4 regions of the Hydrogenophaga bisanensis genome follow, and region 1 is predicted to be linked to each of the others. Evidence: predicted binding sites of a transcription regulator. Region 1 holds the regulator's gene; each other region holds the start of a gene.
The links. The regulator FNR, encoded in region 1, switches genes on or off when oxygen is low (the NO sensors DNR and NnrR bind a similar motif). The targets are predictions, from matches to a motif close to TTGATNNNNATCAA.
Positions count from the first base shown of each region.

Region 2: the regulator FNR is predicted to act here: its motif matches at 5,860-5,873, upstream of ACFQNJ_RS15740 (hemerythrin domain-containing protein).
Region 3: the regulator FNR is predicted to act here: its motif matches at 5,625-5,638, upstream of cobA (uroporphyrinogen-III C-methyltransferase).
Region 4: the regulator FNR is predicted to act here: its motif matches at 2,977-2,990, upstream of ACFQNJ_RS05235 (FeoA family protein).

Region 1 is NZ_JBHTBX010000001.1:178,112-185,250, forward strand. It holds gene ACFQNJ_RS00875 (DMT family transporter) at 1-213, shown strand, start outside; gene ACFQNJ_RS00880 (sulfite exporter TauE/SafE family protein) at 222-893, opposite strand; gene hemN (oxygen-independent coproporphyrinogen III oxidase) at 944-2,323, opposite strand; gene fnr (fumarate/nitrate reduction transcriptional regulator Fnr) at 2,504-3,223, shown strand; gene ACFQNJ_RS00895 (hypothetical protein) at 3,267-3,560, opposite strand; gene ACFQNJ_RS00900 (FixH family protein) at 3,639-3,935, opposite strand; gene ccoG (cytochrome c oxidase accessory protein CcoG) at 3,970-5,343, opposite strand; gene ccoP (cytochrome-c oxidase, cbb3-type subunit III) at 5,484-6,389, opposite strand; gene ACFQNJ_RS00915 (cbb3-type cytochrome oxidase subunit 3) at 6,416-6,553, opposite strand; gene ccoO (cytochrome-c oxidase, cbb3-type subunit II) at 6,564-7,139, opposite strand, start outside.
Region 2 is NZ_JBHTBX010000012.1:32,900-40,038, forward strand. It holds gene ACFQNJ_RS15710 (ATP-binding protein) at 1-704, shown strand, start outside; gene ACFQNJ_RS15715 (DUF6352 family protein) at 655-1,755, opposite strand; gene rocF (arginase) at 1,882-2,805, shown strand; gene ACFQNJ_RS15725 (antibiotic biosynthesis monooxygenase family protein) at 2,812-3,111, opposite strand; gene ACFQNJ_RS15730 (GMC family oxidoreductase) at 3,120-4,745, opposite strand; gene ACFQNJ_RS15735 (3-hydroxybutyryl-CoA dehydrogenase) at 4,962-5,813, shown strand; gene ACFQNJ_RS15740 (hemerythrin domain-containing protein) at 5,928-6,470, shown strand; gene gorA (glutathione-disulfide reductase) at 6,564-7,139, shown strand, end outside.
Region 3 is NZ_JBHTBX010000003.1:253,719-260,857, reverse strand. It holds gene ACFQNJ_RS06570 (ABC transporter ATP-binding protein) at 1-117, opposite strand, end outside; gene ntrB (nitrate ABC transporter permease) at 114-1,028, opposite strand; gene ACFQNJ_RS06560 (CmpA/NrtA family ABC transporter substrate-binding protein) at 1,050-2,237, opposite strand; gene ACFQNJ_RS06555 (nitrate- and nitrite sensing domain-containing protein) at 2,651-3,913, opposite strand; gene ACFQNJ_RS06550 (substrate-binding domain-containing protein) at 3,966-4,658, opposite strand; gene cobA (uroporphyrinogen-III C-methyltransferase) at 4,718-5,521, opposite strand; gene ACFQNJ_RS06540 (cytochrome D1 domain-containing protein) at 5,770-7,139, shown strand, end outside.
Region 4 is NZ_JBHTBX010000002.1:534,998-542,136, forward strand. It holds gene kynA (tryptophan 2,3-dioxygenase) at 1-822, opposite strand, end outside; gene kynU (kynureninase) at 835-2,124, opposite strand; gene ACFQNJ_RS05230 (cyclase family protein) at 2,145-2,849, opposite strand; gene ACFQNJ_RS05235 (FeoA family protein) at 3,055-3,381, shown strand; gene feoB (ferrous iron transporter B) at 3,378-5,249, shown strand; gene ACFQNJ_RS05245 (glycoside hydrolase family protein) at 5,326-6,669, opposite strand; gene ACFQNJ_RS05250 (hypothetical protein) at 6,748-7,139, opposite strand, start outside.

The DNA of each region.
Region 1 (7,139 bases):
ACCGTGTGGCTGTGGATGACCGGCCTCAAGACCGTCCCGGCATCCCGTGCAGGGGTGTTCACCGTGATGCTGCCCGTCAGTGCGGCGGCCATCGGGGTGTTGTTCATGGGCGAGACCCTGACGGCATTGCAGATGCTGGCGTTCGGTATCGCGCTGATGGGCCTCCTGCTGGCGACCTTGCCGGGGCGCACCGCAGGCACCGCTTCAAGCTGATGGCTGGTTCAGAGGCACCACAGTCCGGTGGGTTGGGTGATGCCCATCCACAGGGCCCAACCGGACGTGCCCATGAGCGCCAGACCGGCGAGACGAATGGCCCACGCGCCCGAAGCGCCGCCGCGAAGACGCAGGAGCAGCCAGGGACCCGCCGTCAGCGAGACGGAGGTTCCCAGTGCGAACAGGGCCATGATCAAGGCACCATCCAGGGCGCTGGCTGACAGCGAGGCCATCAGCAAGGCCGAATACAGCAGACCGCAGGGCATGAGCGCCCAAGCCACGCCCAGCACCACGGGCGCTTTGGCCCCCAGCCGGACCAGCACCGGCCGCACTCGGCGCCAGACGCCTTGGGCGAGGTCGTCGATCCAGGCCGGCTGCCGAGCGCGCAGCACCAATGCCAGGCCCAGCAACAAGGCTGCCACATGGAACATGGTCCAGACGGGACGGATGACGGAGGTATTCGTCCCCAGCCAGGCCAGTCCCTGCACCGAACCCGCGGCAAACGCACCCATCAGCGCGTAGCCCAGCATCCGGCTGACCTGAAACGTCCAGAGTGCACGGGCACCTTGCTGCCCCGCCGCACGGCTGATGCCGGCGCAGGCAGCACCGCACATGGCCACACAGTGCGGTCCGCCCACCACACCCATCACCAGTGCCGTCATCGCCATGGAAGTCTGCATGGCGTGACTTTAAGGGCCCAGGAACACCAGCGCAGCCGGCAAGGTCACCGTCAGATGATCTTGGAAAAACGGGCGCGGTCGATGTCGGACTGAAGGTATCGGTCAAACACCATCGCAATCGCTCGCACCAGATACCACCCGGTGGAAGTGACCTGGATACCCTGGCCGTCGACCGTGACCAGCCCGAACTCGGACAAGCCGGACAAGGTCTCGAGTTCGCGCGCAAAGTAGGACCGGAAGTCGATCAGGTGCCCGAGTTCGATGGATTCGAACTGGACCGAACCCTGGCACATGATCGACATGATCACCGAACGGCGCAGAAGGTCGTCACGTGTGAGAGCCAATCCGCGCACGATGGGCAGACGCCCCTGATCGAGCGCGTCGTAGTACTCCTCCAGCGTCTTCGCGTTCTGACTGTAGGTGGCTCCGATGCGGCCGATGGCCGATACCCCCAAGGCGATCAGATCGCAATCCGGCTGGGTGCTATAACCTTGGAAGTTGCGGTGCAGGCGGCCCTGGCGCTTGGCGACCGCCAGCGCGTCGGTCGGCAAGGCAAAGTGATCCATGCCAACGTAGACATACCCGGCGTCGCTCATGGCGTCCAGCGACATGGACAGCATCGACAGCTTGTCGCCAGGGCTGGGCAACTCGGCGGCGATGATCCGACGCTGCGGCTTGAACCGGCTGGGCAGGTGTGCATACGCGTAGAGCGCGATCCGGTCCGGTCTGAGTTCGCTGACCTGAGCGAGGGTCCGGCGGAAGGACTCGGGCGTCTGAAGAGGCAAGCCGTAGATCAGATCCACATTGACCGATTCGAACCCGATCTTGCGGGCGGTTTCGACCAGCTTGAACACCTGCTCGGCCGGTTGCACACGATGAACCGCCTTCTGGACCGCCGGATCGAAGTCCTGCACGCCAAAACTGAGCCGGTTGAAGCCCAGTCGCGCCAGTGTCTGCAACCGCTGGTCGGTCACCGTGCGGGGATCCACCTCGATGGAGTATTCCCCCCCGGGCACTAGCGTGAAATTGCGGCGCAACATGGTCATGAGGTCTTCCAGCTCGGGGTCCGAGAGGAAGGTGGGTGTGCCGCCCCCCAGGTGAAGCTGGGACACGGCATGGCCCTTGCCGAAGTGCTGGACCTGAAGCTCGACCTCGCGGCTGAGATAGCGAAGGTACTCGGCCGCCCGCTCGTGGTGCTTGGTGATCACCTTGTTGCAGGCGCAGTAATAGCACACAGACTCGCAGAACGGAATGTGCACGTAAATCGACAGCGGCAGCGCCATGGACCCGGCCGCACGCTGTTCCAGTGCCTGGATGTAGTCGCTTTCAACAAACGCCTCCACGAACCGATCAGCGGTGGGATAGGAGGTGTAACGGGGACCGGGCACATCGAACCGCTTGAGCAGTTCGTCTGAAATGGCATGACTCACGGAAGATTCTCCAAACTTGTCTGGAACTGTGCACGAACGCATGCCTGCGCCCCTTGATCTTCATCAAGCGCCTGGCGACTACTGGGGAAACCACCGTCATCAAATCCGCGCCAGCACTGTGTTTCTCGACACCCGACAATCCTTTGGGTTAAGCTTGCGCGCGAAATACTCGCAAAAAGCATGGACATCCAAAGCATCAAAGTCGCCTGTTCGAGTTGCAACCTGCGGGAGTTGTGTCTGCCGATGGGCCTCAACGCGGACGAAATCGACAAGCTCGACAGCGTCATCAGCACACGCCGGCGGATCAAACGCGGGACGTCACTGTTCAACACCGGGGACAAATTCACCTCGCTGTACGCGGTCCGTTCAGGGTTCTTCAAGACCTGCATCACCACGGCAGATGGCCGGGATCAGGTGACCGGCTTCCAGATGACGGGCGAGATCATCGGCCTGGATGGCATCGTCAACGATCGGCACTCCTGTGATGCGATCGCGCTGGAGGATGCCGAAGTCTGTGTAATGCCTTTTGATCAGGTGGAGGAACTCTCCCGCGAGTTCACCACGCTCCAGCACCACGTGCACAAGATCATGAGCCGAGAGATCGTCCGCGATCATTCGGTGATGCTGCTGCTGGGCAGCATGCGGGCGGAAGAGCGTCTGGCGGCCTTCCTGCTGAACCTGGTGCAGCGCCTGCACGCGCGCGGGTTCTCCCAGTCGGAACTCATCCTGCGCATGACCCGCGAGGAGATTGGCAGCTATCTGGGCATGAAGCTGGAGACAGTCAGTCGCACCTTCTCCAAGTTCGTGGAGGAAGGCATCATCGAGGTGAAGCAGCGCTACGTGCACATCAAGGACACGGACGCCCTGCGAAAGATTGTCAACCCTCAGCCCTGCCGCTGAGTCGAGGGTTTGCCGAGGCGCAAGCAACGCGCCCCGGTATCAGTCAGTTGCAACCGTTGCGGGCGCAGTCCCTGGGTCGTTCGTCGGGCGGCACGGGACAGCGGTTGACCTCAAACGGGGACATCGCAAGCATGGTGGTGAGTGTGCTGGACGCCATGGCAAACACCCAGAAGACAAAGAACGCCAAGGTGTACACCGCCTGACGGGACATGGCCACCGGCTCGCCGAACCAGTGGAGATCACCCGGGTCGACCACCGCGAACACCAGCATTTCCATCACACCAGCGACCAGAAAAGCTGGCCAGGCAATCCACATCCATCTTTGGGCTTTTCCCATCGTCTGCTCTCCTGACTGACTGGTGAACGGATCCCCGGCATTCATACGGTGTGCGCCCAAGTCTGGGCGCACGAACCGTCACTTGCCCGCAGGCACCACCGGCGACGCGGCGTGGTTGCGCGCCTGATGGGCGGGCTGCATCCGGATGAGCGCCTCTTCCCGCGCCTTGCCTTCCAGATCCTTGGCGGCCGCCAGGTCCCGCTCGTACACGACCTTGTCCAGCACGGGGTCGGGGTTGCGCACCGCCAGGATGACCGTGGCAATGCCCGCCACGACCACCAGCAGCGGACCGCCGACGACCAGCCACATGTGCGGGACACGCCACCACGCGGTCGGCACGGGATGGCGGCTTGACGGAGCAGAATCTGACGACATGACGTGGTCCATGGAGTACCTTGGGAAGATCAGTTTAGCGGGGAACCAGAAACACGGCCTTTTCGACCACCTCGTCCACCGAGTCGCCGGTGGAGCGGATGGTGAACCGGATGGGGTGTGAGCCCGGTGATGCCGCATTCGGCGGAATCTGGACCGCCATGGGAGCGGAGCGAACCTCAGTGGGCAACACCTCCACCTCGGTCTCCGACGCGATGGCAATACCGTCCAGTCCTTCCACCGTGACACGGTAGACCTGCCTCTCCTCGGTGGCATTCATGATCTGGAGACGGAAGACGTTCTCGATGCGGCCGTGCTCGACCATTCGAGCCAGGGATCCGCGATCGCGAATCACGTCCACCTTGAGGGGGGTGCGCAGGAACAGGCTGGTAAATACCGCGATGGTGATGACCGCCAGAATGGTGGTGTACACCAGCACGCGGGGACGGAACGCGTGCCGGATCATCTCCTGGCGAGTCCATCCCTGGGCCATGCCGTTCTGCGTGGAGTATTTGACCAGACCGCGGGGATAGCCCACCTTGTCCATCACCTCATCGCAAACATCGATGCAGGCGCCGCAACCGATGCACTCGTACTGAAGGCCGTTCCGGATATCGATCCCGGTCGGGCACACCTGCACGCACAGCGAACAGTCCACGCAGGAACCCAGTCCAAGCGCCTTGGGATCCGCCTTCTTGGAACGGGCACCTCGCGGCTCGCCGCGCGCCTTGTCGTAGGTCACAATCATCGTGTCCTTGTCGAACATGGCGCTCTGGAATCGCGCATACGGGCACATGTACTTGCACACCTGCTCACGCATCCAGCCGGCATTGCCATAGGTGGCAAAACCGTAGAAAAAGACCCAGAAGGTCTGCCATGGCCCCAGGGACGCGGCCAGGGTCAATGTGGCCAGTTCCCGGATCGGGGTGAAATACCCGACGAAAGTGAAACCGGTCCACAGGGCAAACAACACCCACAGGAGGTGTTTCAGGCCGCGCTTGCCGAACTTGCTGGGCGACAGTGGCGCCTGGTCCAGACGCAGGCGCGCCGAGCGGTCGCCTTCGACCTTTTTCTCGATCCAGAGAAAAATCTCGGTGTAGACGGTTTGCGGGCAGGCGTAGCCGCACCACAACCGCCCCGCCACCGCGGTGAACAGGAACAGGGCCAGCGCGGAGATGACCAGCAGTCCGGTCAGGTAGATGAAGTCCTGGGGATACAGGACCAAGCCGAAAATGAAGAAGCGGCGCGCTTCAAGATCGAAGAGCACCGCCTGGCGGGCATTCCACTCCAGCCAGGGCAGGCCGTAGAAGACCAGCTGCGTGAGCCAGACCGTGGCCCACCGCCACTTGGTGAACAGGCCGAACACGGAACGGGGCTGGATCTTCTTGCGCGAGGCGTACAAGGAGACCATCACCTCGTCATCGGCAGGCACACCGGCGGGCGGTGCGTCTGACGATGCGGAAGCCGTGGGCTGTGGTGTCAACGCAGGGTCGGCAGCTGGCTGGGTCACTTAAGGTCCTGGCTGGATCGGGACGTCAGGAGACGTCCGGTTTACTTGGCCTTGTTGGACAAGCCCCACACATAGGAAGCCAGCACATTGATCTGGGCTTCGTTGAGCAGGGCGGCCTGTGCAGGCATCTGGTTGGTGAAGCCGTTGGTCACCGCGCGAACGATGGCCTCTTCACCCCAACCATGCAGCCAGACACCGTCGGTCAGGTTAGGTGCACCCATGGCCTGCATGCCCTTGCCATCCGGTCCGTGGCAGGCCGCGCAGGCACCCCACTTGCCCTTCCCTTCGGTGGCGCGCACGCTGTCGTGCGGGCTGCCGGACAGGCTCAGAACATAGTGAGCCAGGTTGCGAACGTCTTCCGGGCCACCCACGGCAGCGGCCATGGGAGGCATCACGCCGGTGCGACCTTGCGCGATGGTGGTCTTGATGTAGGCGTGGTCCGAACCACCCAGCCAGTCGGTGTCCGCCAGGTTGGGGAAGGACTTGCCACCACGCGCGTCAGAGCCGTGGCACTGGGCGCAATAGTTCATGAACAGTCGCTCACCAATCGCCATGGCTTGAGCATCGGCGGCAATCTGCTCCGGCGCCATGCCGTTGTACTTGGCGTACACCGGAGCGATGGCTGCATCCACCTTCTTGACCTCGGCCGTGTGCTGACCGGTTGAAGACCAGCCCAGGGCACCCTGAAACTTGCCGAACATCGGGTACATGGCACCGTACACCAGGCCAAAGATCACGGTGATGATGAACAGGTACACCCACCACTTGGGCAGCGGGTTGTTCATCTCCTTGAGGTCTTCATCCCAGACGTGACCGGTGGTGTTGTCGGCATGGGTAGCCGCCTTGGTCGTGCCGCTGATCCAGAGCAGCACTGCGCAGGCAAGAATGCTGACCAGGGTGGCAATGGCAACATAAAGGTGCCAGAAATCGCTAGTGAAATCGCTCATGATGTTTCTCTTTGTCGTGCCGCGGTTCAGTCTTCCTTGAAGGGCAGCTGGGCTGCCTCATCAAAGTCGGGCTGGTTGCTCTTGGACCAGGCCCAGACCACGATCCCCACGAAGGTCAGAAAGCTGACCGTGGTGACGATGCTTCGCAGGTCATTGATGTCCATGCGACCTCCGTTATTGCTGTGCCACCTTGGCGGCGCTGCGGGCAGTACCCAGAACCTGCAGGTAGGCGATCACAGCCTCCAGCTCGGTTTTGCCTTTGACTTCGTCCACCGACTTGGCGATCTCTTCGTCGGTGTAGGGAGCGCCGAGGGTGCGCAGCACTTCCATGCGCCTGGGCAACTCTTCAGCTTTCACTTGCTTGTTGGCCAGCCAGGGATACGCGGGCATGTTGGACTCGGGCACCACATCGCGCGGGTTGTTCAGGTGCACACGGTGCCATTCATCGCTGTAGCGACCACCCACACGGTGCAGATCAGGACCGGTCCGCTTGGAGCCCCACTGGAACGGACGGTCGTAGACGAACTCGCCAGCGACCGAGTACGGACCGTAACGCAGCGTCTCGGCCTGGAAGGGACGGACCATTTGCGAGTGACAGTTGTAGCAGCCTTCCTTGACGTAGACGTCGCGACCGGCCAGCTGCAGTGCGCTGTAGGGCTTGAGTCCCTCGACCGGCTGCGTGGTTGACTTCTGGAAGAACAGCGGCACGATCTCCACCAGACCGCCCACGGCCACCACCAGGGTGATCAG
Region 2 (7,139 bases), on a different contig from region 1:
ACCTGAAGTCGCCCCTGCGCGGCATCGAGGGGTTTGCCAGTCTGCTTCAGGAAGAGTTTGGCGACCAGATACCCGCCCACGCGTCGGCCTATCTGGACCGCATCCGCAAAGCGGCCAGCCACATGGCGCGCCTGATCAACGATCTGCTGGCCTACTCGCACCTGGAACAGAAGGAGCAATCCGTCGAGGTGGTCTCACTGCGAGGGCTGGCGCAGGAGGTGGTCGACGGTCTGCGCAACGAAATCGACCTCAAGGACGCGCGCATCGACATCGACATGCCAGCCAGCCTGACCGTGATGGCATCCCCGGGTGGACTGACCATGGTGCTGCGCAACCTGGTCGACAACGCCCTGAAGTTCGCCAAGCCCGGGCAGCCACCCCAGGTCGATATCGTCGGTCGGCGCCATGACACGGCCGAGGGCCCCCGTGTGCTGCTGAGCGTGATTGACCAGGGCCAGGGCTTTGACATGCAGCACCACGACCGCATTTTTGCCCTGTTCCAGCGGCTTCACCGTGCCGATCAGGCCCCCGGGACCGGCATCGGTCTGGCCATGGTGCACAAGGCGATCACGCGCATGGACGGGCGCATCTGGGCCGAGAGCGAACCCGGGCAGGGCGCCCGCTTCCACATCGAACTGCCGGCGGCCACCCGGTTCAGCGGCGTTCCTTCAACGGAAGATTCAGCAGCAGGTTCTGAGGTTTGAGCCGCAGTCGTCCCTCGGCATCCATCGCCAGCCCGAGGTAGACTGGCCGACCCTGCATGTCGGCCTGCACGACCGCCGGGTCCTCGACCTCCAGGCGGAACAGGCTGATGAGGCGGCGCATCGATTCCTCCGGCACGGGCTGGCCCTGATACAGGGCATCAAGCAAGGCAGAGGACTGGACATCGAGCCCCAGGTGCCAGCGCCAGGCGGGGTCCTCCACGCGCGCCTCGGGTCGGATCGTCACCTTCACGCCGAGGAAGTGCTTCACCCACCGCTCCAGCACCTGGGCCAGCGCACGCAAACCTGAACGCGCATTGTTGAGATTCAGCACCAGCCCATGCGAGAGCGTCTGCTGGAGACCATGGGTGAGGTCCAGCAGGTGGCGATAGCGACCGTCCTGGCAGCGACCGGCCAGATAGGTGCCTGCGTTGTCATCGCCCAGCACCTGCAGGCCGGTCCCCGGCAGCGACACACCGCCCTCCATCAGCAGGCGGCCCAGTTCGCCCAGACCACCGGTGCGGTGCAGATCATCCAGGACTTGCAGGTCACCGCTCAGGACCCGCCCCTCCTGGATCGCGACCCGCTGGGGACGGAACAGCAGCTCCGCCGCGCGCCAGACCAGCGCATCGTCCTCCTGGGCCAGCATGCGGGCCACCACCGCCTGTACCACCAGATCCATGAACAGGGGGGGCAGATCAAAACGTCGGTCCCGCACCCAGCCCAGGTAGGCTTGCTCCAGGGTGCCCGCATGAATGAGCGCCTCGCGCAGGCGCAGGAAATGCCCGTAGCTCTGGGCAATATCGGGGTCGGCCATGGCCTGCAACTCAGACGCGGCCACCGGGCGCAGGGGGGCGGCCATCAGCGCCGCATGCAGGCGTCTCTCCGCCGCACAGGACTCCTCCACCGGCGCCAGCTCCGGTCGCTGCAGCCACAGGCGCCAGTAGTCCTCAGTGGGTGCGTGCCAGCCCTGTGCATCGGCCTGGAGCAGGTGTTGACCGCTGGCGGGCCAGACCATGGCGGGGCGGGATTCGGCGTCGAAGGTATGACTCATGGCTTGCGATCAGGAGGGCACCGGATTGTCGGCGCAGAACGGGCCGTCTGCCGACCCGTTTCGACAAGCCCCCACCCGAGGGTGTTCTCCCGAACACTTGTCGCGCCATTGCCGCAAAATTGCACCATGCAACATCACCATCGCATCAGCCTGATCGGTGCGCCGACCGATATCGGCGCTGGCGCCCGCGGCGCCTCCATGGGTCCCGAAGCCCTGCGCGTGGCAAGGATCGCCGCCGTGCTGCATAGCCACGGGCTGGAGGTCATCGACCGCGGCAACCTCAGCGGGCCAGGCAACCCCTGGCAGGGGCCCCTCCATGGCTACCGCCACCTGCCCGAGGTGGTGGCCTGGAACCAGCGGGTGCACGAGGCCGTGCATGCCGAGCTGGCCGCGGGACGCCTGCCGATCATGCTGGGCGGTGACCATTGCCTGGGGATCGGGTCGATCAGTGCCGTGGCCCGGCATTGCCGCGAAACCGGCAAGAAGCTGCGGGTGCTCTGGCTTGACGCCCATGCGGACTTCAACACGGCCGAACTGACCCCCAGCGGCAACATCCACGGCATGCCCGTGGCGGTGCTCTGCGGCCACGGCCCGCAGGCGCTGGTGGAAATCGGCGGGCAGGTGCCAGCCATCGACAGCGATGTGGTGCGACAGATCGGTATCCGCAGCGTCGACCCCGGCGAGAAACGCTTCGTCCACGAGCAGGGGCTGGAAGTCTTCGACATGCGCTACATCGACGAGATGGGCATGCGTCACACCATGGAGCAGGCGCTGATGGGTCTGGACGAACACACCCACCTGCATGTGAGCTTCGACGTGGATTTCCTGGACCCGGAGATCGCACCCGGCGTGGGCACCACGGTGCCCGGCGGACCGACCTACCGCGAAGCCCAGCTGTGCATGGAGATGATCGCGGATACCGGTCGCCTGGGCTCACTGGACGTGGTCGAACTCAACCCGGCGCTGGACGTGCGCAACAAGACGGCGTTGCTGGCGGTGGACCTGATCGAAAGCCTGTTCGGCAAGTCCACTCTGATGAGAAAGAGCTGAGGTCGCTCAGCTCTTGCCGACCAGCTCCAGATGCTCGACCACCGGGGGCTGCACAAAGAACGGACCGACGATGGCGCGCCACTGCGTGAAGGCGTCCGAGCCGCGGAATCCCACGGTGTGGTCCTCCAGCGTGTCCCAGTAGATCATCAGCAGATAGCGGCCCGGGCTCTCGATGCTGCGGTTGACCTTGAAGCCCCTGAAGCCTTTGGCCTGTGAGATGACGGTCTGCACGCCGTGCAGGATGGCGGCCTCAAAGTCGGCGGCGCGGGCAGGATCGATGCGGATGTCGGCGTGTTCGAGGATCATGGTCGGTCTCAGGAAGCGGATCGGTCTTCCCGGATCATATCCGCCGCCTTCTCGGCGATCATCATGCTCGGGGCATTGGTGTTGCCACCCACGACGCTGGGCATGATGGACGCATCCACCACGCGCAAGCCGCTGACGCCGTGCACCCGGAGCCGGGCATCGACCACGGCGCCTTCGTCCGGGCCCATTCGGCAGGTGCCCACCGGGTGGTAGATGGTGTCGGCATGGTGGCGGATGAACTGCTCGATCTGGGCATCGCTGCGGGCCTCGGCCGACGCCGCCGACTCCCGGCCGCCGTGGCGGGCCAGCGCCGGCTGCGAGAGCAGCTCGCGGGTGAGCTTGAAACCCTGCACGAGGCGCCGCACATCGTCCGGGTCCTGCAGAAAGGCGGGATCGATCAGCGGTGCCACCTGCGGGTCGGCACTGGCCAGCCGCAGGCTGCCCCGGCTGCGCGGCCGCAGCAGGCAGACGTGACAGGAATAGCCGTGACCGAACACCGTCTTTCGGCCATGATCGACCAGCTTGCCCACCACGAAGTGCAATTGCAGGTCCGGGATCGGTTCATCGGCGGCGCTGCGGATGAATCCCCCCGCTTCGGCGAAGTTGGTGGTCAGCATGCCGCGGCGGGAGCGACGCCATTCGCCAATGCCCTTGAGCATGTTCCAGGCACCGGTCAGGGACAGGCCGAACAGGTCGGTCACCTGAGGGGCGTTGACCACCATCACCACATCCGGGTGGTCGTGCAGATTGGCACCGACACCGGGCAGGTCGCGAACCACCGCGATGCCGTGCTCGCGCAGGTGATCCGCCGGCCCGATGCCCGAGAGCATGAGCAGTTGCGGGGACCCGAAGGCGCCGGCACTGAGCACCACCTCACCCCCGGGCTTGAGCATCAAATGCTGTGGCACACCACGGCCGCCCTGCCCGCGCAACTCCACACCGGTGGCGCGCACCTGGCCATCACGCACCTCGGTGAGCACCCGGGAAGTCAGGCTGTCGGTGAACACCTGCAGGTTGCTGCGGCCCAGGTGCGGGGTGACATAGGCCTTGGCGGCACTGAAGCGCTCGCCGTTGCGGTGGGTCACTTGATAGACACCGATGCCTTCCTGCTGAGGACCGTTGAAATCGTCGTTGATGGGGTAGCCGGCCTGGCGACCTGCCTCAAGGAAGTGCGGCAGGAAAGGGTTGGGGCTGCGCAGGTCCATCACATTGAGCGGTCCGCCCTGGCCGTGCCAGTCGTCGGCGCCGCGCTCGTTGTGCTCGGAGCGCTTGAAGTACGGCAGTACGTCCTGAAAAGACCAGCCCGGGTTGCCCTGGGCCGCCCAGTCGTCGTAGTCGCGCGCATGGCCTCGGGCGTAGATCATGGCGTTGATCGAACTCGACCCGCCCATCACCTTGCCGCGCGGCTGGTAGCCGCGCCGGCCATGCAGCCCCGGCTGCGGCACGGTGTGGTAACCCCAGCCGTTGAGCTGGTACTTGGCCATCACGGCCAGCCCACCTGGGCAGTGGATGAGGACGCTGCGGTCGGCGGGTCCCGCCTCGATGAGGGCGACTCGATGGCCCGGGTCCTCGCTCAGGCGTCCCGCCAGGGCGCAACCGGCAGATCCTCCGCCCACGATGATGGTGTCGTACATGTGCTTGTGTCTCCTGGGCGCACGGGCCTGTCATCTGTCTGCAAGACGGTGCGCGACAATGTGCAGGCAAGTTAGCACAGGCCCTGATGAATGGTTAGGTTCCCCAGCCTAGACAGGACACCTGTGGGACGCCACAGCACCTGCGGCCCTGATGTGCGTCGCAGAATCCAGGTTGACCCCAACGACTTTCCAACAATTGGCAGGAGTGATTACGAAATGAGCAAGATCCAGACCGTCGGCATCATCGGCGCCGGCACCATGGGCAACGGCATTGCACAGGCCTGTGCCGTCAGCGGCATCCGCGTCGTCATGATCGATGTGGCCCAGGCGGCCGTCGACAAGGGGCTGGCCACGATCGCCGGTAGCCTGGACCGCCTGATCAAGAAGGACAAACTGACCGCCGAAGGCAAGGCCCAGGCGCTGTCGCTGATCCAGGGGTCCACGAATTACGAAGACCTCAAGGGCGCCCAGCTGGTCATCGAGGCCGCGACCGAGAACGAGGCCCTGAAGGTCAAGATCCTGCAGCAGCTCGACGGCATCCTGGCCCCCGAGGTGATCGTGGCCACCAACACCAGCTCGATCAGCATCACCAAGCTGGCGGCGGCCACCCAGCGGGCCGACCGCTTCATCGGCATGCACTTCTTCAACCCGGTGCCCATGATGGCGCTGGTGGAGATCATCCGCGGCCTGCAAACCAGCGACGCCACGCACGACGCCGTCAAGGCGCTGGCCGAGGCCCTGGGCAAGACCCCGATCACCGTGAAGAACGCACCCGGCTTCGTGGTCAACCGCATCCTGGTGCCCATGATCAACGAGGCCTTCTTCGTGCTGGCCGAGGGTCTGGCCACGCCGGAAGACATCGACGCCGGCATGAAGCTGGGCACCAACCAGCCCATCGGCCCACTGGCCCTGGCCGACATGATCGGCCTGGACGTCTGCCTGGCCGTGATGAACGTCTACATGGCCGAGTTCAACGACAGCAAGTACCGTCCCGCCCCCTTGCTCAAGGAAATGGTGGCCGCGGGCTGGCTCGGCCGCAAGACCGGCCGCGGCGTGTACACCTACTGATCACGGCCTGCATTCCGTCGGGAGCCCGCTTCGGCGGGCTTTTTTGTTGAGGCAGATCAAATTGCGGCGGCGCAGCACCTCCAGAATGGGCCCATCACCTTGAAGGAGTCCACCATGGCTGCCGCACCCGTTGCCATCGCCGTCTTCGAGTTCCTGGACCAGACCCACCGGGACATCCAGCAGCACATTCGCCAGCTGCACGAACTGGTCGATGCCATCGAATCCGATGGATTGAATCAGGCCAACCGGGAAAAGGCCCGGCGCGTGCTGAACTACTTCAGTGGCGAAGCCCGGCAGCACCATCTGGACGAGGAAAAGCACATCTTCCCCACGCTGCTGGCCAGCCAGGACCCCGCGGTGGTCCAGGCGACCGAGCATCTGGTGCAGGACCACGGCTGGCTGGAAGAGAACTGGCTGCAGATCGCCCCTTCTCTGGAAGCCGCCGCCAACGGCAACCTGTGGTTCGACCCGGTGGAGTTGCGCCACGCACTCGATGTGTTCGAGGCGCTGTACCTGGACCACATCCTGCTGGAGGAATCGATCGCCTATCCCCAGGCACGCCAACGCCTGGCAGGACTGGACACCGTCGGCATGGGCCGCGAGATGGCGCGTCGGCGCGTGCTCAGGCAAGCGGAGGCTCTGGCCCGGGCCGACTGATCGGCCCCTGTCCAACTGGCCTGCAAGGTCGTTGACCAAGGCTTAAGATGACCGACCATGCCGGCGGACCTCTGTGCCGGCGCTGAGGACATCATGAGCAATTTCGATTTTGACCTGTTCGTCATTGGTGGCGGCAGCGGTGGCGTGCGCGCCGCCCGAATGGCCGCCGGGCGTGGTGGCCGAGTGGCCATGGCCGAAACCCTGGGCACCGATGGCCTGGGCGGCACCTGCGTCAACGTCGGCTGCATCCCCAAGAAGCTCTACAGCTACGCCGCGCACTACGCCGAGTCGTTTGAAGAGTCCCACGGCTATGGCTGGGAGGGCGAGAGGCCTTCGCTGAACTGGTCCACCCTCAAGGCCAACCGCGCCAAGGAAATCAGTCGCCTCAACGGCGTCTACGCCAACCTGCTGCGCGGCTCGGGCGTCACCGTCATCAACGGCTTTGCCCGAATCGACGGCCCGCACGCGGTGACAGTGGCCACACTCAATGCCGATGGCTCCCCTGGCCACCAGTCCTTCACGGCGGCCAACATCCTGATCGCCACCGGCGGCACGCCCTTCGTGCCGCACTTCGTGGGCCGCGAGCATGTGATCACCTCCAACGAGGTGTTCGATCTGGAACCCTTCCCGCAGCGCCTGCTGGTGGTCGGTGGTGGCTACATCGCCTGC
Region 3 (7,139 bases), on a different contig from region 1:
GGCGACAAACTCGCCTTTGGCCACCGTGAGGTGGATGTCGCGCAGCGCCGGGAAGTTGCCCTTCTTGGTCTTGAAGGTCTGTTCCACGCCCTGGATGTCGATGTACTTCGTGTTCATGCCTTCACCTCTTCAAAGGTAAACAGGGAAGCCAGCTTGATGAGCGCAAACTCCAGCAGCAGGCCGACGATGCCGATCACGAAGATGGCGATGATGATGGAAGAGACGTTGAGGTTGTTCCACTCGTCCCACACCCAGAAGCCGATGCCCACGCCGCCGGTCAGCATCTCGGCCGCCACGATCACCAGCCAGGCGGTGCCGACGGCCAGGCGAACGCCGGTCAGCAGGTAGGGCAGCACGGCGGGGAAGAGGATCCTGGTGAAGATCTTCCATTCACTCAGGTTGAGCACGCGGGCCACGTTCATGTAGTCCTGCGGCACGCGCTGCACGCCCACCGCGGTGTTGATGACCATGGGCCAGATCGAGCAGATGAAGATGGTCCAGATGGCGGCCGGGTTGGCGCCCTTGAACACCAGCAGGCCGATGGGCAGCCAGGCCAGCGGCGAGACCGGGCGCAGCAGGCTGATGAGCGGGTTGAACATGCGGCTGAGGAACACCGAGCGACCGATGGCAAAGCCGGCCGGAATGCCCACCAGCGCGGCCAGACCGAAGCCGATGGCCACGCGCTGCAACGAGGCCAGCACGTTCCAGCCTACGCCCTGGTCGTTGGGGCCGTTGCGGTAGAACGGGTCGGAAAACACCTGCACCGCCTGTGCCCAGGTTTCGGCCGGCTTGGGGATGCCACTGCCTGAGGATGAAGCGATCAGGTGCCAGATGAGGACCAGCAGGGCCAAGCCCAGCACCGGGGGCACCACCGTCAGCCAGAAGCTGCGGAAGTCTCGCGTTGGCTTCTTGGCGGCCGGTGCGGCGGTCGCGGTCGGCGTGGATGCGGTCATGGCTTTGGCGACAGGCGGCAGGTCGGGGCCGGCGGCGGGCGCCTCCAGCGGGGAATGAAAGACAGCGGCAACCATGTTGGTTCTCCTGGTGAAGGCTCAGGCCTTGATGGCGAATGAATCCGCGTACCTGGCGGGGTCCTTGCCGTCCCAGACCACGCCGTCCATCAGCTTGCTGCTGCGCATCGGGTCCTTGGGCACGCTGATGCCCATGGCGCCAGCGACCGACTTGTACAGCTCGATCTGGTTGATCTGCTTGGCGATGCCCAGGTAGTCGGGGTGGCTCTTGATCAGGCCCCAGCGCTTGTGCTGCGTGAGGAACCACATGCCGTCCGAGAGGTAGGGGAAGTTGACCTTGCCGTCGTTGAAGAACTTCATGTGGTTCGGGTCGTCCCAGGTCCTGCCCAGGCCGTTCTGGTAGCGGCCCAGGATGCGCTGGTTGATGGCATCGACACCGGTGTTGATGTAGGCCTTCTGCGCCACCGTCTCGGCCATCTTCAGCTTGTTCTGCAGGCCGGCGTCGATCCAGCGGCTGGCTTCGAGCACGGCCATCATCACGGCGCGCGTGGTGTTGGGGTATTTCTTGACGAAGTCGGCGGTCGTGCCCAGCACCTTCTCCGGGTGGTCTTTCCAGAGGTCCTGGGTGGTGTTGGCCGTCACCCCGATGCCGTCCATGATGGCGCGGTGGTTCCAGGGTTCGCCGACGCAGAAGCCGTCCATGTTGCCCACGCGCATGTTGGCCACCATCTGCGGCGGCGGCACGGTGATCAGCTTGGCGCCCGAGAGCGGGTTGATGCCGGCCGCCGCCAGCCAGTAGTGCATCCACATGGCGTGCGTGCCGGTGGGGAAGGTGCCGGCGAAGCTGTATTCGCGCTTGTTCGCGGCCATGAACCTGGCCAGCGAGGGGCCGTCCACCGCGCCCTTGTCGGCCAGCGCCTTGCTCAGGGTGATGGCCTGGCCGTTGTTGTTCAGGCTCATCAGCACCGCCATGTCTTTCTTCGGGCCGGCGGTCCCCATGTGAACGCCGTAGACCAGACCGTACAGCACATGGGCCAGGTCCAGCTCGCCGTTGACCAGCTTGTCGCGCACGCCGGCCCAGCTCGCCTCCTTGGTCGGCACGATGGTCACGCCGTATTTCTTGTCGAAGCCCAGCACGCTGGCCATCACCACGCTGGCGCAGTCGGTCAGCGGGATGAAACCGATCTTGACCTCGGTCCTCTCCGGCGCGTCAGAGCCGGCGGCCCAGACGCCGCTGTGGCCCAGGGTGGAGAAGTAGGTGGCGGCCATTGCGCCGTGTCGGATGAATGCGCGGCGGCTGGTGCCGCTGGCGGTTTTGTCATGTGCCTCGTTGCGGGTGGAATCGCTTGCGGGGGTGACAGCGGTCATGGCAGGCTCCTGTGGGGCAGAGAAGAAACGGGTCCTGAAAGCGCAACGGCGTCCATTTCCGCGGCTGCGCGTGGCAGCTGGAAATGGACGCCGTTGTCCGTGTCAGGAAAGATGTCGGGGAGATCTGCCGCCGTTGGCAGGTCGCCCTTGCCACATGCTCAGCACTTATCGTGCCAGCCGCGATTCAGGTCACCTGAAGGCCTTGGCGGCCCATCGCGGGGGCACGTTCGCCCCAAGCTGGTGCGAATGGGCCGGGCAGCCGTTCTTGAGTGCTGCTTTTGGTGCGCTGCAGCACGCGCTTTGGACTCCCGCGTTTACCGCGGCGAGGGGAGCACGTCGGCCATGGCCAGCACCGCCTCGGCCACCTCCACCAGGCGACGGTTCTGGCTCATGGCCATCTGGCGCATCGTCTTGTGGGCCGCCTCCTCGCTGAGCTGGCGGTGTGCCATCAGCAGCCCCTTGGCCCGCTCGATCAGCTTGCGCTCATGAAGACTGGAGCGCACGGTTTCTAGTTCGTCCTCCATCGCCTGAAGCCGTCGGGCCTGATCCTGCACCAGGTCCAGCATCGATCGGCCCAGCTGGTGACCATAGGCGTGTTCACTGTCCGCCTTGTCCGATGCGGCCAGGTCGGTCGGTGTCGGCCGGGAGAAGAAGTCGGCATCGGGTCCTGCGCTGGGGGTGGCAGCCTGCAGCTGCTCCAGTTCGAGCCTGGCACAGGCGGTCCGCTCCCGGCAAAGTCCCAGCAGCTCGGCCACCAGCGCCTCTTCAATGCGCCTCATCGTGTCGATGCGAGACGTGCAGGCATCAAACCAGTCCTGGCTGTTGGCGCCGCACAAGGGTTGCCCGGGCGGCGTGGTGCTGACGATCCGCCGCATGCGCTCCAGGCGGACCAAGTCCTCGGCTTGCGGTGCCGACAGCCAGCGCGCCCACATCGCCGGGCTGGCAAACTCGCCGAAGGTCTGCAGACAGCGCTCTTGCGAGTCGATCAGGTGCAGCAGTCGTTGCTGCCCCTGAATGTCGGGCTCGCCTGCGGCGTACATGGCCGATCCGGTGGCCCGTTCCTGGCCGGCGAACTCCTTGCCCTGCATGAAGTTGAACAGGGCCACCAGGCGTCGGGAAATGAGTGGCTCGGTGGCACTGTCGGCGGCTTCGAAGACGACCGCGAGCAGGGCGCTGATCAGCCGCGCGAGATCGGCCGATGCCTGCGCCGGGCTGGTGGCCTGGGCGTCGATCCGTTGGCGCAAGGTGACCAGGGCGTCCAGTCCCTGCAGGGCGTAAGCGATGCGGGCGTGCAGCCGCGCGCCCAGCCGCAGGGCGCCGTCCTCGGTGTCCAGATCGTCGAAACAGGCCAATACCCCGGCTTGCGCCGCGTCGCTTCTGCCGATCTGGCTGCTGCGCTCGTCGGCCCAGCGCCGCCCGCATGAGGCCAGGTAAAGGTTGGAAAGACCTCGCTCGCGCTGCAGTTCGTGGATGAGCCTGGCCACCGACTCGACCAGGGCGCTGGTGCGCGCCAGCTGGTCAAGTTCGGTGATCTCGCAACGTTTGGCGGCAATGAGAAAGCGCAGACCGGGCTTCATGGGGCATGGATGTTTCCCCCGTGCAGCAACATTCGTGCCGCCTGAGACCTGCTCAGGCAGGGTCCATGCCGTGTTGGCGCTTGATCGCCATGGTGGCGGGGGATGACAGAAAAGCCAGCAGCGCGTCCGCAACCGCTGGTGACGCACTGTGCGCACCGCGCGCCGCCGAGAAGGTGGTGACGATCTGGATGGCTTCGGGCAAGCCACCCAGCACATCGATGCCCGGCAGGTTCATGAGTTCGCTCAGCTGCTGGAAGCCCAGTGCGACTTCGCCCTTGGCCACCAGCGACCCCACGGGCACCCCGGGCGGGGCGGTCACGATGCGGTCACGGATCTGGTCGGCAATGCCCCAGCGCTCGAACAGACGGGCCAGCTGCACGCCACTGGGGCCGGTGGAGTAGCCGAGGGTGGGTGCCGCCAGCACGGCCTGCTTCAGGGTTTCTTCGCTGCCGACATCCGGGTGCGGGACACCGGCCTTGACGGCCATGGCCACGCCCGAGCGGACCATGTCGACCCGGCTGCCCGGCACCAAGTGGCCTTCGCCCAGCAACTGTTCGATCGCGTTGGAGGCCAGGGCCACGACGTCAAAACGTTCGCCGGACTGCACGCGTCTGGCGGCGTCGACACCGCCCACCGACTCGACCTGGACGGTGATGTCCGGGTGCTGCCGGCTGAACTGGGCCGTCAGGTCGGCCAGCAGGGCCTTGGTGGCCATGGAGGAAATGAGGGTCAGTGTGGTCGCCATGCGTCAAAGCGTACCAAACCCCGTGTGATCCGGCCTGCCGGATCCCGTTCTTTCAGATATCAGGCGACGGCATGGATGGCCTGTGCCGGCGCTGGTTCGGTGATGCTGGCCGGGTGAAGCTGGCTGCGCAAGGTCACGACGCCACCGATCATGATGAGGGCTGGTGGCCTCACCTGGTGGCGCAGTGCGAGTGCGGGCAGCTCCGCCAGCGTGCCGGTGATGCAGCGCTCCTGGGGCAGCGTGGCCTTCTCGACCAGCGCGGCGGGCGTCTGCCCCGCCAGGCCATGCGCCATCAGCTGGCGGCAGATTTCAGGCAGGTTGTTGACGCCCATGTACAGGACGATGGTCTGCCGGGGCCGGGCCAGCATCGCCCAGTCCATGTCCAGACCCTGGCCGTCGCGCAGGTGGCCCGTGGCCAGCACGAGGGCGCAGGCATGGTCGCGGTGGGTCAGCGGGATGCCGGTCGAGGCGGATGCCCCCTGGGCGGCGGTCAGTCCGGGAATCACCTGAAACGGAATGCCGGCCTCGGCCAGCGCCTGCGCTTCTTCGCCGCCACGCCCGAAGATGTAGCCATCGCCTCCCTTGAGTCGCACCAGAGCCCGGCCGCTGCGGGCCAGCCGCACCATCAGTTCAATGATGGAAGCCTGCGGCAGCGTATGGCGGGAGGACTCCTTGCCCACATAGATGCGTTCGGCGTCCGGGGGCAGCAGGTCAAGGACGGCGGGGCTGACCAGGTGGTCGTACAGCACCAGGCGTGCAGCGCCCAGGGCGCGGGCAGCCTTGACGGTGAGCAGTTCCGGATCACCCGGGCCGGCGCCCACCAGGGTGACGCAGCCCGACCGCATGCCAGGGGATTCATCCATCCCGCCGGCAGGGGCCAGCAGGTCACGGCATTCGATCAGGCTCATGGTCTTCTCCGGTTCCTCGTGGTGGGGACCATTGTTCTTTTGCAACGCACCATCGTCCTTGAACTGGTTCAAGGACAGGGTCATGGGCGAGGAAGACGATGTGCCCGTTCGCCAAGCGTCCTGGACAGCGGCCGGGCGAACGGGGCCACGGACCAATCAGGGACGGCCACCTCCAAAGCTGATCCACGACGGAGAGAGAACCCATGAAATCCCGAACGATCATCCGCCTGACCACGCTGGCCATGGCTGCCCTGGTGGGCACCGGTGCCTTTGCACAGACGGCAGACAAGAAGATCAGTGCCCCTGAGGCGAACTATCAGGCGGGCGGATCGCCGTTGGCCAACGAGCCGATGTATCAGGCGACCAATCCCAAGGCACCGCCGATGACGCAGGCCGAGTTCGACGTGGCCCGCAAGATCTACTTCGAGCGCTGCGCCGGCTGCCACGGCGTGCTGCGCAAGGGCGCCACCGGCAAGCCGCTGACGCCGGACATCACGGTGGGCAAGGGCACCGACTACCTCAAGGTCTTCATCGCCTACGGATCTCCGGCCGGCATGCCCAACTGGCAGACCAGCGGCGAGATGACCGAGAAGGAAGTGGACATCATGGCGCGCTACATCCAGCACGATGCCCCCACGCCGCCGGAATACAGCCTGGATGACATGAAGGCCACCTGGAAGGTCATCGTGCCACCGGAGAAGCGGCCGAAGAAGAAGATGAACAACTACAACATCAGCAACATCTTCTCGACGACGCTGCGCGACACGGGCGAGGTGGCCCTGATCGACGGTGACACCAAGCAGATCATCAACATCGTCAAGACCGGCTACGCGGTGCACATCTCGCGTCTGTCGGCCTCGGGGCGCTACCTGTTCGTGATCGGCCGCGACGCCAAGATCAACATGATCGACCTGTGGATGGAGAAGCCCGACAACGTGGCCGAGATCCGCACCGGCCTGGAGGCCCGCTCGGTCGAGACCAGCAAGTACAAGGGCTTTGAAGACAAGTACGCGATCGCCGGCACCTACTGGCCGCCGCAGTTCGTCATCATGAACGGCGACACGCTGGAGCCGCTGAAGATCGTCTCGACCCGCGGCAACACCGTGGACAAGCAGGAGTACCACCCCGAGCCGCGCGTGGCCTCCATCGTGGGCAGCCACTTCAAGCCCGAGTTCGTGGTCAACGTCAAGGAAACCGGCCAGACCCTGCTGGTGGACTACTCCAACATCGATGCATTGAAGGTCACCACCATCGGCACCGCACGCTTCCTGCACGACGGCGGCCTGGACTCGTCCAAGCGCTACTTCATGGTGGCGGCCAACAACAGCAACAAGATCGCGGCGGTGGATCTGAAGGAAGGCAAGCTGACCAAGCTGATCGACGTGGGCAAGATCCCGCACCCGGGCCGCGGCGCCAACTTCAACCATCCGAAGTACGGACCGGTCTGGTCCACCGGCCACCTGGGTGACGAGACCATCGCGCTCATCGGCACCGATCCGGTCAAGCACCCCAAGAACGCCTGGAAGGTGGTGCAGACACTGACCGGCCAGGGTGGCGGTGCGCTGTTCATCAA
Region 4 (7,139 bases), on a different contig from region 1:
CAGCATCTTGCGCAGGTAGCTCACACCACCGGTGCCGCCTGTGCCGCGCTTGAACCCGATCACCCGTTCCACGGTGGTCACGTGGCGGAAGCGCCAGAGTCGGAAGGCGTCTTCCAGGTCGGTCAGCTCCTCGCCTAGCTGGTACAGGTCCCAGTGCTGCTTCGGGTTGCGGTAGACCTGCAGCCAGGCCTGCTCCACGCCCTCACTGGCCTGGTAGGGCTGCGTCCAGTCGCGCTCGGTGTGCGAGGCCGGCACCGCAATGCCACGGCGCGCGAGCAGGCGCAGGCACTCGTCGTACAGCGAAGGTGCTTCGTACGCGGCCTGCACCATGGCCGCCCGTTCCGGGTGATGCGCATGCGGCTTGAGCATGGCCGCGTTCTTGTTGCCCATCGCGAACTCGATGCAGCGGTACTGGAAGCTCTGGAACCCGCTCGAATGGCCCAGGTAGGGCCGGATGGCGCTGTACTCCGGCGGCGTCATCGTGGCCAGCACATCCCAGGCGTGCACCAGCTGTTCCATGATCTTGGACACGCGCGCCATCTGCTTGAACGCCGGGTTCAGGTCGTCGCGGGCAATGTTGCCGATGGCGGCGGTCAGCTCGTGCAGCATCAGCTTCATCCACAGCTCGCTGGTCTGGTGCTGCACGATGAACAGCAGCTCGTCGTGCGCGGGAGACAGCGGATTCTGCGCACTGAGGATGGCGTCCAGCTGCAGGTAGTCGCCGTAGCTCATGTCGCGGCTGAAATCCAGCTGCGCCTTCTCCTCGTGGACGATGGACTCGGGCTTCGAGGCGGGTGATGCGTCGTGATAGGGGCAGGTCATGGCGCGTCTCCTTCAGGTCACCGCGTGCTTGCGGTTGAACTCGGGCCGCTGCCACTCGCCGCTTTCCAGCACCTGTTTCAGGTGCTCCACCGAGTGCCACACATCCTCGAAGCCGATGTACAGCGGCGTGAAGCCAAAGCGCAGGATGTCCTTGTGGATGCCGCCATCACCGGCGCGGAAGTCGCCCACCACGCCACGCGCGATGAGCGCCTGCACGATGGCGTAGGCGCCTTCGTCCCTTGTCAGACACACTTGTGAGCCTCGCTGCGCATGCTCGCGGGGCGTTGCCAGGCCCAGGCCATGGCCTGCGCAGCGCTCCTCCACCAGACGGATGAACAGGTCCGTCAGCGCCAGCGACTTCGCGCGCAGCGCCGCCATGCCGCCCAGGGTCTCGGCCGCCAGCACGGTGTCCACACCGCACTCCAGCGCGGCCAGGCTGATCATGGGCTGGGTGCCGCACTGGTAGCGCGTGATGCCCGGGGCGGGCTGGTAGTCGGGCGTGAAGGCGAACGGCGCCGCATGGCCCCACCAGCCGGCCAGCGGCTGCCAGAAGCGGTTGGCGTGCAGCGGATTGACCCACACGAAGGCCGGCGCGCCCGGGCCGCCGTTAAGGTACTTGTAGCCGCAGCCCACGGCAAAGTCGGCCTTGGCGCCGGTCAGGTCCACCGGCACGGCACCCGCGCTGTGCGCCAGGTCCCACACCGTCAGGATGCCCTCGGCATGGGCGGCAGCGGTCACGGCCGCCATGTCGTGCATGGCGCCAGTGCGGTAGTTCACGTGCGTCAGCATGAGGATGGCCACCTCGGCGGTCAGGGCCGAAGCTATCTCCTCGGGCTCCAGCAGCACCAGTTCCATCCCGTGCTGCTTGCAGAGCGCTTCGGCAATGTACAGGTCGGTCGGGAAGTTGCTGCGCTCGCTGATGATCCGTTTGCGAGTCAATTGGCCATTGGGTGCATCGGCCTGCACCATGTTCAGCGCCGCGCTCAGCACCTTGAACAGGTTGACCGAGGTGCTGTCGGTGGCCACCACCTCGCCCGCACCGGCGCCGATCAGGCGCGCGATCTTGTCGCCCACCTGGCCCGGCATCTGGAACCAGCCGTGCTTGTTCCAGCTCTGGATCAGGTCGGTGCCCCATTCCCGCGTCACCACCTCGGCCACGCGGGCCGGTGCGCTGGCGGGCATCACGCCCAGCGAATTGCCGTCCAGGTAGATGGTGCCGGCGGGGATGTTGAACTGCGCGCGCAGGCCACGCAGCGGGTCGGCCGCGTCCAGCGCCTGGCAGTCTTGAAGGGTGGTCGTCATCGGTTGGTCTCCTATTGTGTTCACAGTTCGCGCAGCACCGCCCGCACCGGGCTGGCGTCGCAGGTGGTCAGCTTCAGGGGCAGGGCGATCAGTTCGTAGTCGCCCTCGGGCACGTCGTCCAGCAGCAGGTTTTCCAGCACGCGCAGACCGCGACGCCGGATGGTCTGGTGGCTGTCCAGGGTCTTGCTGTCGGCCGGGTCGATGCTGGCGCTGTCGATGCCGATCAGCACCACACCTCGGTCGGCCAGCAGGGCCACCGTCTCGGGCGCGAAGGCGGGCAGGCCGTTGTCAAACCGGTCCTGGGGCATGCGTTCGTACACCCGCACCAGCACCCGTGGAGGAAGTGGCCCCCACGCTCCGCCGCTGCGCGGGTCGCTGCCCCCCGGGGGGGCTGATTCGCCTTGGGAGCGGCCCGTCGGCGAATCGCCCATCGCATGCGCCAGATGCTCGGGCCGCACCAGCGGGCCGCAGCCTATGGCGTGGATCACCCGGCAGGGGCCGATGAAGGCCTCCAGCGGGACCGCACCGATGGCGGCACCCTCCGGGTCGTAGTGCAGGGGCGCATCGGCGTGCGCGCCCACGTGGGGCGAGAGCGTGACCGCGCTCACGTTCACCGGGCAGCCGGGGCCGATGCTGGCCACCCACTGCTGGCTGTAGGCCGTGTCGCCCGGAAACACCGGCGCGCCGGCATGGACAGGGGGGGAAATGTCCCAGAGCTTTTTCATCGCCGCAGAAGGTAGCACCCGCACAAAAACCGTGGTGTCGGTTATTTCCAACAATCAGCAAAATCGCTTGAGGCTTAAAGCATCTGTCCGATCGGCGGTGCGATTCAGAAGGTGATCTGCGCAAAGTTTGACAAAAGACAAATACGAATGGATTTCATTTACTTAGGATGCCTGTATTGCGAACTGGCCTGATGGCCTCCTCATCATGAACAGCACCCTCGCCACCCCCTGGGCCCCCGTCAACGCCGCCGAGCCGGACGCCGGCCCTCCGTCCACCAGCGGGCTGGACGTCTGGCCGCCGCAGGTGCCGGGCGTGATCCACGGCTACGTTGCCACCGAAGACCCCGAGAGCCTGCGCACCCAGCGCCGCCTGGCCGAGCTGGGTTTCCTGCCCGGCGAGACGGTGCGCATCGTGGCCCGTGGCTGGCTGCGCCGTAGCCCGGTGGCAGTGCGGGTGGGGCAGTCCACCTTTGCGCTGCGGGCCCATGAGGCGGCCCTGCTGCGCGTGCACGCGGCCGAGGTCGTCCGATGAGCAGCACAAGCGCCCCCCGCCTGGCCCTGCTGGGCAACCCCAACTGCGGCAAGACCGCGCTGTTCAACCTGCTCACCGGCACCCGGCAGAAGGTGGCCAATTACGCCGGCGTCACCGTCGAGCGCAAGGCCGGCTGGATCACCACCCCGCAGGGCCGGCAGGCCCAGGTGCTGGACCTGCCCGGCACCTACAGCCTGGTGCCGCTCAGCCACGACGAGACCATCACCCACGACGTCGTCACCGGCCGCCAGGCCGGCGAAGCACGGCCGGATCTGCTCGTCTGCGTGGCCGACGCCACCCACCTGCAGCTCAACCTGCGCCTGGTGCTCGAAGCCCAGGCCCTGGGCGTGCCCATGGTGCTGGTGCTCAACATGTTCGATGTCGCCCAGGCGCAAGGCCTGAGCATCGACACCGCACGGCTGTCGGCCGCGCTGGGCATGCCGGTGGTCACCGCCATCAGTGTCCGCAAGGACGGCGCCCTGGCGCTGCTGGCCCAGCTCGATGCCCTGCTGTCGTCGGGCCTGCCGCCCGCCCAGCCTGCCCGTGATGCCGACATTCCCGGCCCCGACGCACTCAATGCCCGGGTCTGTGCCATCCTGGCCGACGCGGTGCAGACCGATGCCAGCCGCTGGGCCTTCACCGACCGGGTTGACCGCTGGGTGCTGCACCCCCTGTGGGGCATGGTGCTGCTGGTGGGGGTGCTGCTGTTCATGTTCCAGGCCGTGTTTGCCTGGGCGGCCCTGCCCATGGACGCCATTGAGGCCGGGGTGGGCTGGCTGGGTGAGCAGGTGGCCGCCCGCATGGCCGACGGTCCCTTGCGCAGCCTGCTGGTTGACGGCGTCATTGCCGGCGTGGGTGGCGTGCTGGTGTTCCTGCCGCAGATCCTCATCCTGTTCTTCTTCATCTTCCTGCTGGAAGACTCGGGCTACCTGCCGCGCGCCGCCTTCCTCATGGACCGTCTCATGGGCACCGTGGGCCTGTCGGGCCGGTCCTTCATTCCGCTGCTCTCCAGCTTTGCCTGCGCCGTGCCCGGCATCATGGCCACGCGCACCATCAGCCACTGGCGCGACCGCTGGCTCACGATCCTGATCGCCCCGCTCATGACCTGCTCGGCCCGCCTGCCGGTCTATGCCCTGCTGATCGCTGCCTTCATCCCCGACCGCAGCGTCGCCGGCCTGTTCAACCTGCAGGGCTTGGTGCTCTTTGCGCTGTACCTGGCCGGCATCCTCAGCGCCATGGCGGTGGCCTTCATCGTCTCGCGCCGGGGCCAGGCACAGGGCCGCCAGACGCCGCTGCTCATGGAACTGCCGGCTTACCGCTTTCCCAGTGCCCGCAACATCGCGCGCGGTCTGTGGGAGCGCGGCTGGATCTTCGTGCGCCGGGTGGGCGGCATCATCCTGGCGCTGATGGTGCTGCTGTGGTTCCTCTCGTCTTATCCCGCCCCGCCGGACGGCTTTACCGGCAACGCCATCGAGATGAGCCTGGCCGGCCGCCTGGGTCATCTGCTGGCGCCGCTGTTTGCGCCGCTGGGTTTTGACTGGCGCATCGTCGTGGCCCTGATCCCGGCCATGGCCGCGCGTGAGGTTGTGGTGGCCGCGCTGGGCACGGTGTACGCCCTCTCGGCCACCGGTGACGGGGTCGCCGGTGCGCTGGGCGCCGTGGTGGCCGACCAATGGTCCCTGGCCACCGCCTTGTCGCTGCTGGTGTGGTTTGTGTATGCGCCACAGTGCATCGCCACGCTGGCGGCCGTGCGGCGTGAAGCCGGGGGCTGGAAGTCCACCGCCATCGTCACCGCCTACCTGTTCGCGCTGGCCTACGCGGCCGCGTGGATCACCTACCGCATCACCTTGCTCTGGAGCGGATCATGATGAACCTCGATTGGCAGACCGGCGTGGTGCTGGCCTGTGTGACGCTGGCCGCGGTGGCGCTGCTGCGCCCCGTGCTTCAGCGCTGGCGTACGCCGTTGGACCAGGCCTCGATCTCGCCCGCCACGGGCGACAGCGCCGCCAACCGGTCGGCGCCGCGTTCAACCCAACCTTCGACCACTTGCGGCAGTTGCCGGGGCTGTTCCTCTGGCGGTTGCCACTGAAACCGGGACAGGGCCGTGGGGATGTGCATCTCGCTCATCAGCGGGCCGTGCAGCCCCGCCAGGGTCTGACCGTCGCGGCTGAGCAGCACGCGGTCCGCCGGCCCCAGGTGGGCATGGCGCTGCAGGTGGTCCTGCCACGCATGGCCAATCTGCTGCCGTGTCGCACCGTCGTGGCCGGCCGCCTGCAAGGGGGCCTCCAGTTCGGGCAACAGCGGGGCGGCGGCACGCTCATTCACCGCCGGTGTCTGCCGGTTCATGGGCAGGGTCAGGGCATTCGGTCCGTCGCCAATGGTGACGTTCCAGTCGCCCTTGGTCTGGCCGGGGCGCACATGCAGGTCCTTCACGTCCACGCGGTCGTCGGCCAGGGCCTCGGCATGGGCCGGGTGTTCGGCGCGCAGGTGGCTCAGCAGGGCCAGGCGCGCGGGGTCCAGCGCCTCGCGCAGGGTGGGCACCTCGCCAAAGGCCTCGGTGATGGCCGGGTAGTCCCGGTTGGCCAGGGCCACCAGATCGCGCTTGCCGTCGGTCCCGTCGATGGTCTGGCCAAAGCGCTTTTCCACCGCGTCCATGGCCTCGCGGCGCTGCTCGGCCATGCCCAGCACAGACAGTGCCTCGTCGCGGCCCACCTGGTCCGGGTTGTCGTACAGGCCAAACACCTGCGCCTCGGCCAGTCGGCGCTTGCGCAGCCCGGCCTCGGCCGTGGCGTTGGAGCCCCAGCAGTTGTAGCGCAGCTGGTACCAGGCCTCGGCCCGGTCACCGGCCTCGATGGCGCCCAGCACCGGGTGGTCCTTCATGGCGCCCACGCCCCGGTTGTAGGTCACCGACACCAGCGCCAGCCGTTCGCGGGAATCGGGCAGGGCCAGCGCATCGGCATAGGTCTGGTAGCTGGGTGACGAGGCGATCAGCAGCCGGTCGGCCTCGCTCTCATTGAGGGTGCGCCCGAAGTCCAGGCCCAGCGCGGTCTTGCGGCTGCTGGCGGCCTGGTCGATGTCGCGCAGGCGCTGCCATTGGCCGTCGCTCAGCCCGATGCCCGAATCGCGCCAGATGGCTTCGTTGTTGTTGCGGTTGAAGGTGTAGCCCCACCCGATGGTGGCCTTGCCGTCGCCCACATCCTGGGCGTGGGCGTGCAGGGACTCGGTCCCGGCGATCAGTTCACGGAAACGGCGGGCGTAGGTCGCCTCGTCCAGCAGTTGATGGTCCATCGTGCCTCCCTGGGGCCGAAAGTCGCACACCGGATGGCCGGCTGTCCCGCCGGTGGCCACCCGTGTGGCGGGGATGAATCAGTCGAAGCTCTTGCGGCAGGCGTCGCGCGCGGCCTGCCAGGCCTCGTTGCGCTCGTCGTTGGCTTCGCGGCGCAGGGTGGCCTTCTGGGCCACCACATGGTCGGTGCCATCGCCCGTCACGGTGTCCACCACGCGCCACTGCAGCGCACGGCCCTGGTGTTCGGCCACCGCCAGGAACAGCGTGCCTGCCTCGCTGGCCCGGGTGCTGTGCACCGTCATGACGGCCTTGCGACCTGCCACCGCCCCCACGATCGAGCGCGGCTCGCCGTCGTCCAGGCGCGAGAGGTTGACCGTGGCCCCATGGTGGTTGCCGCACAGGCGTTCACCCTTCTGGAACAGGAACACGGTGAACCCACCGCAGTCGGCCTGCGGCCGGGCCTTGTCGCACC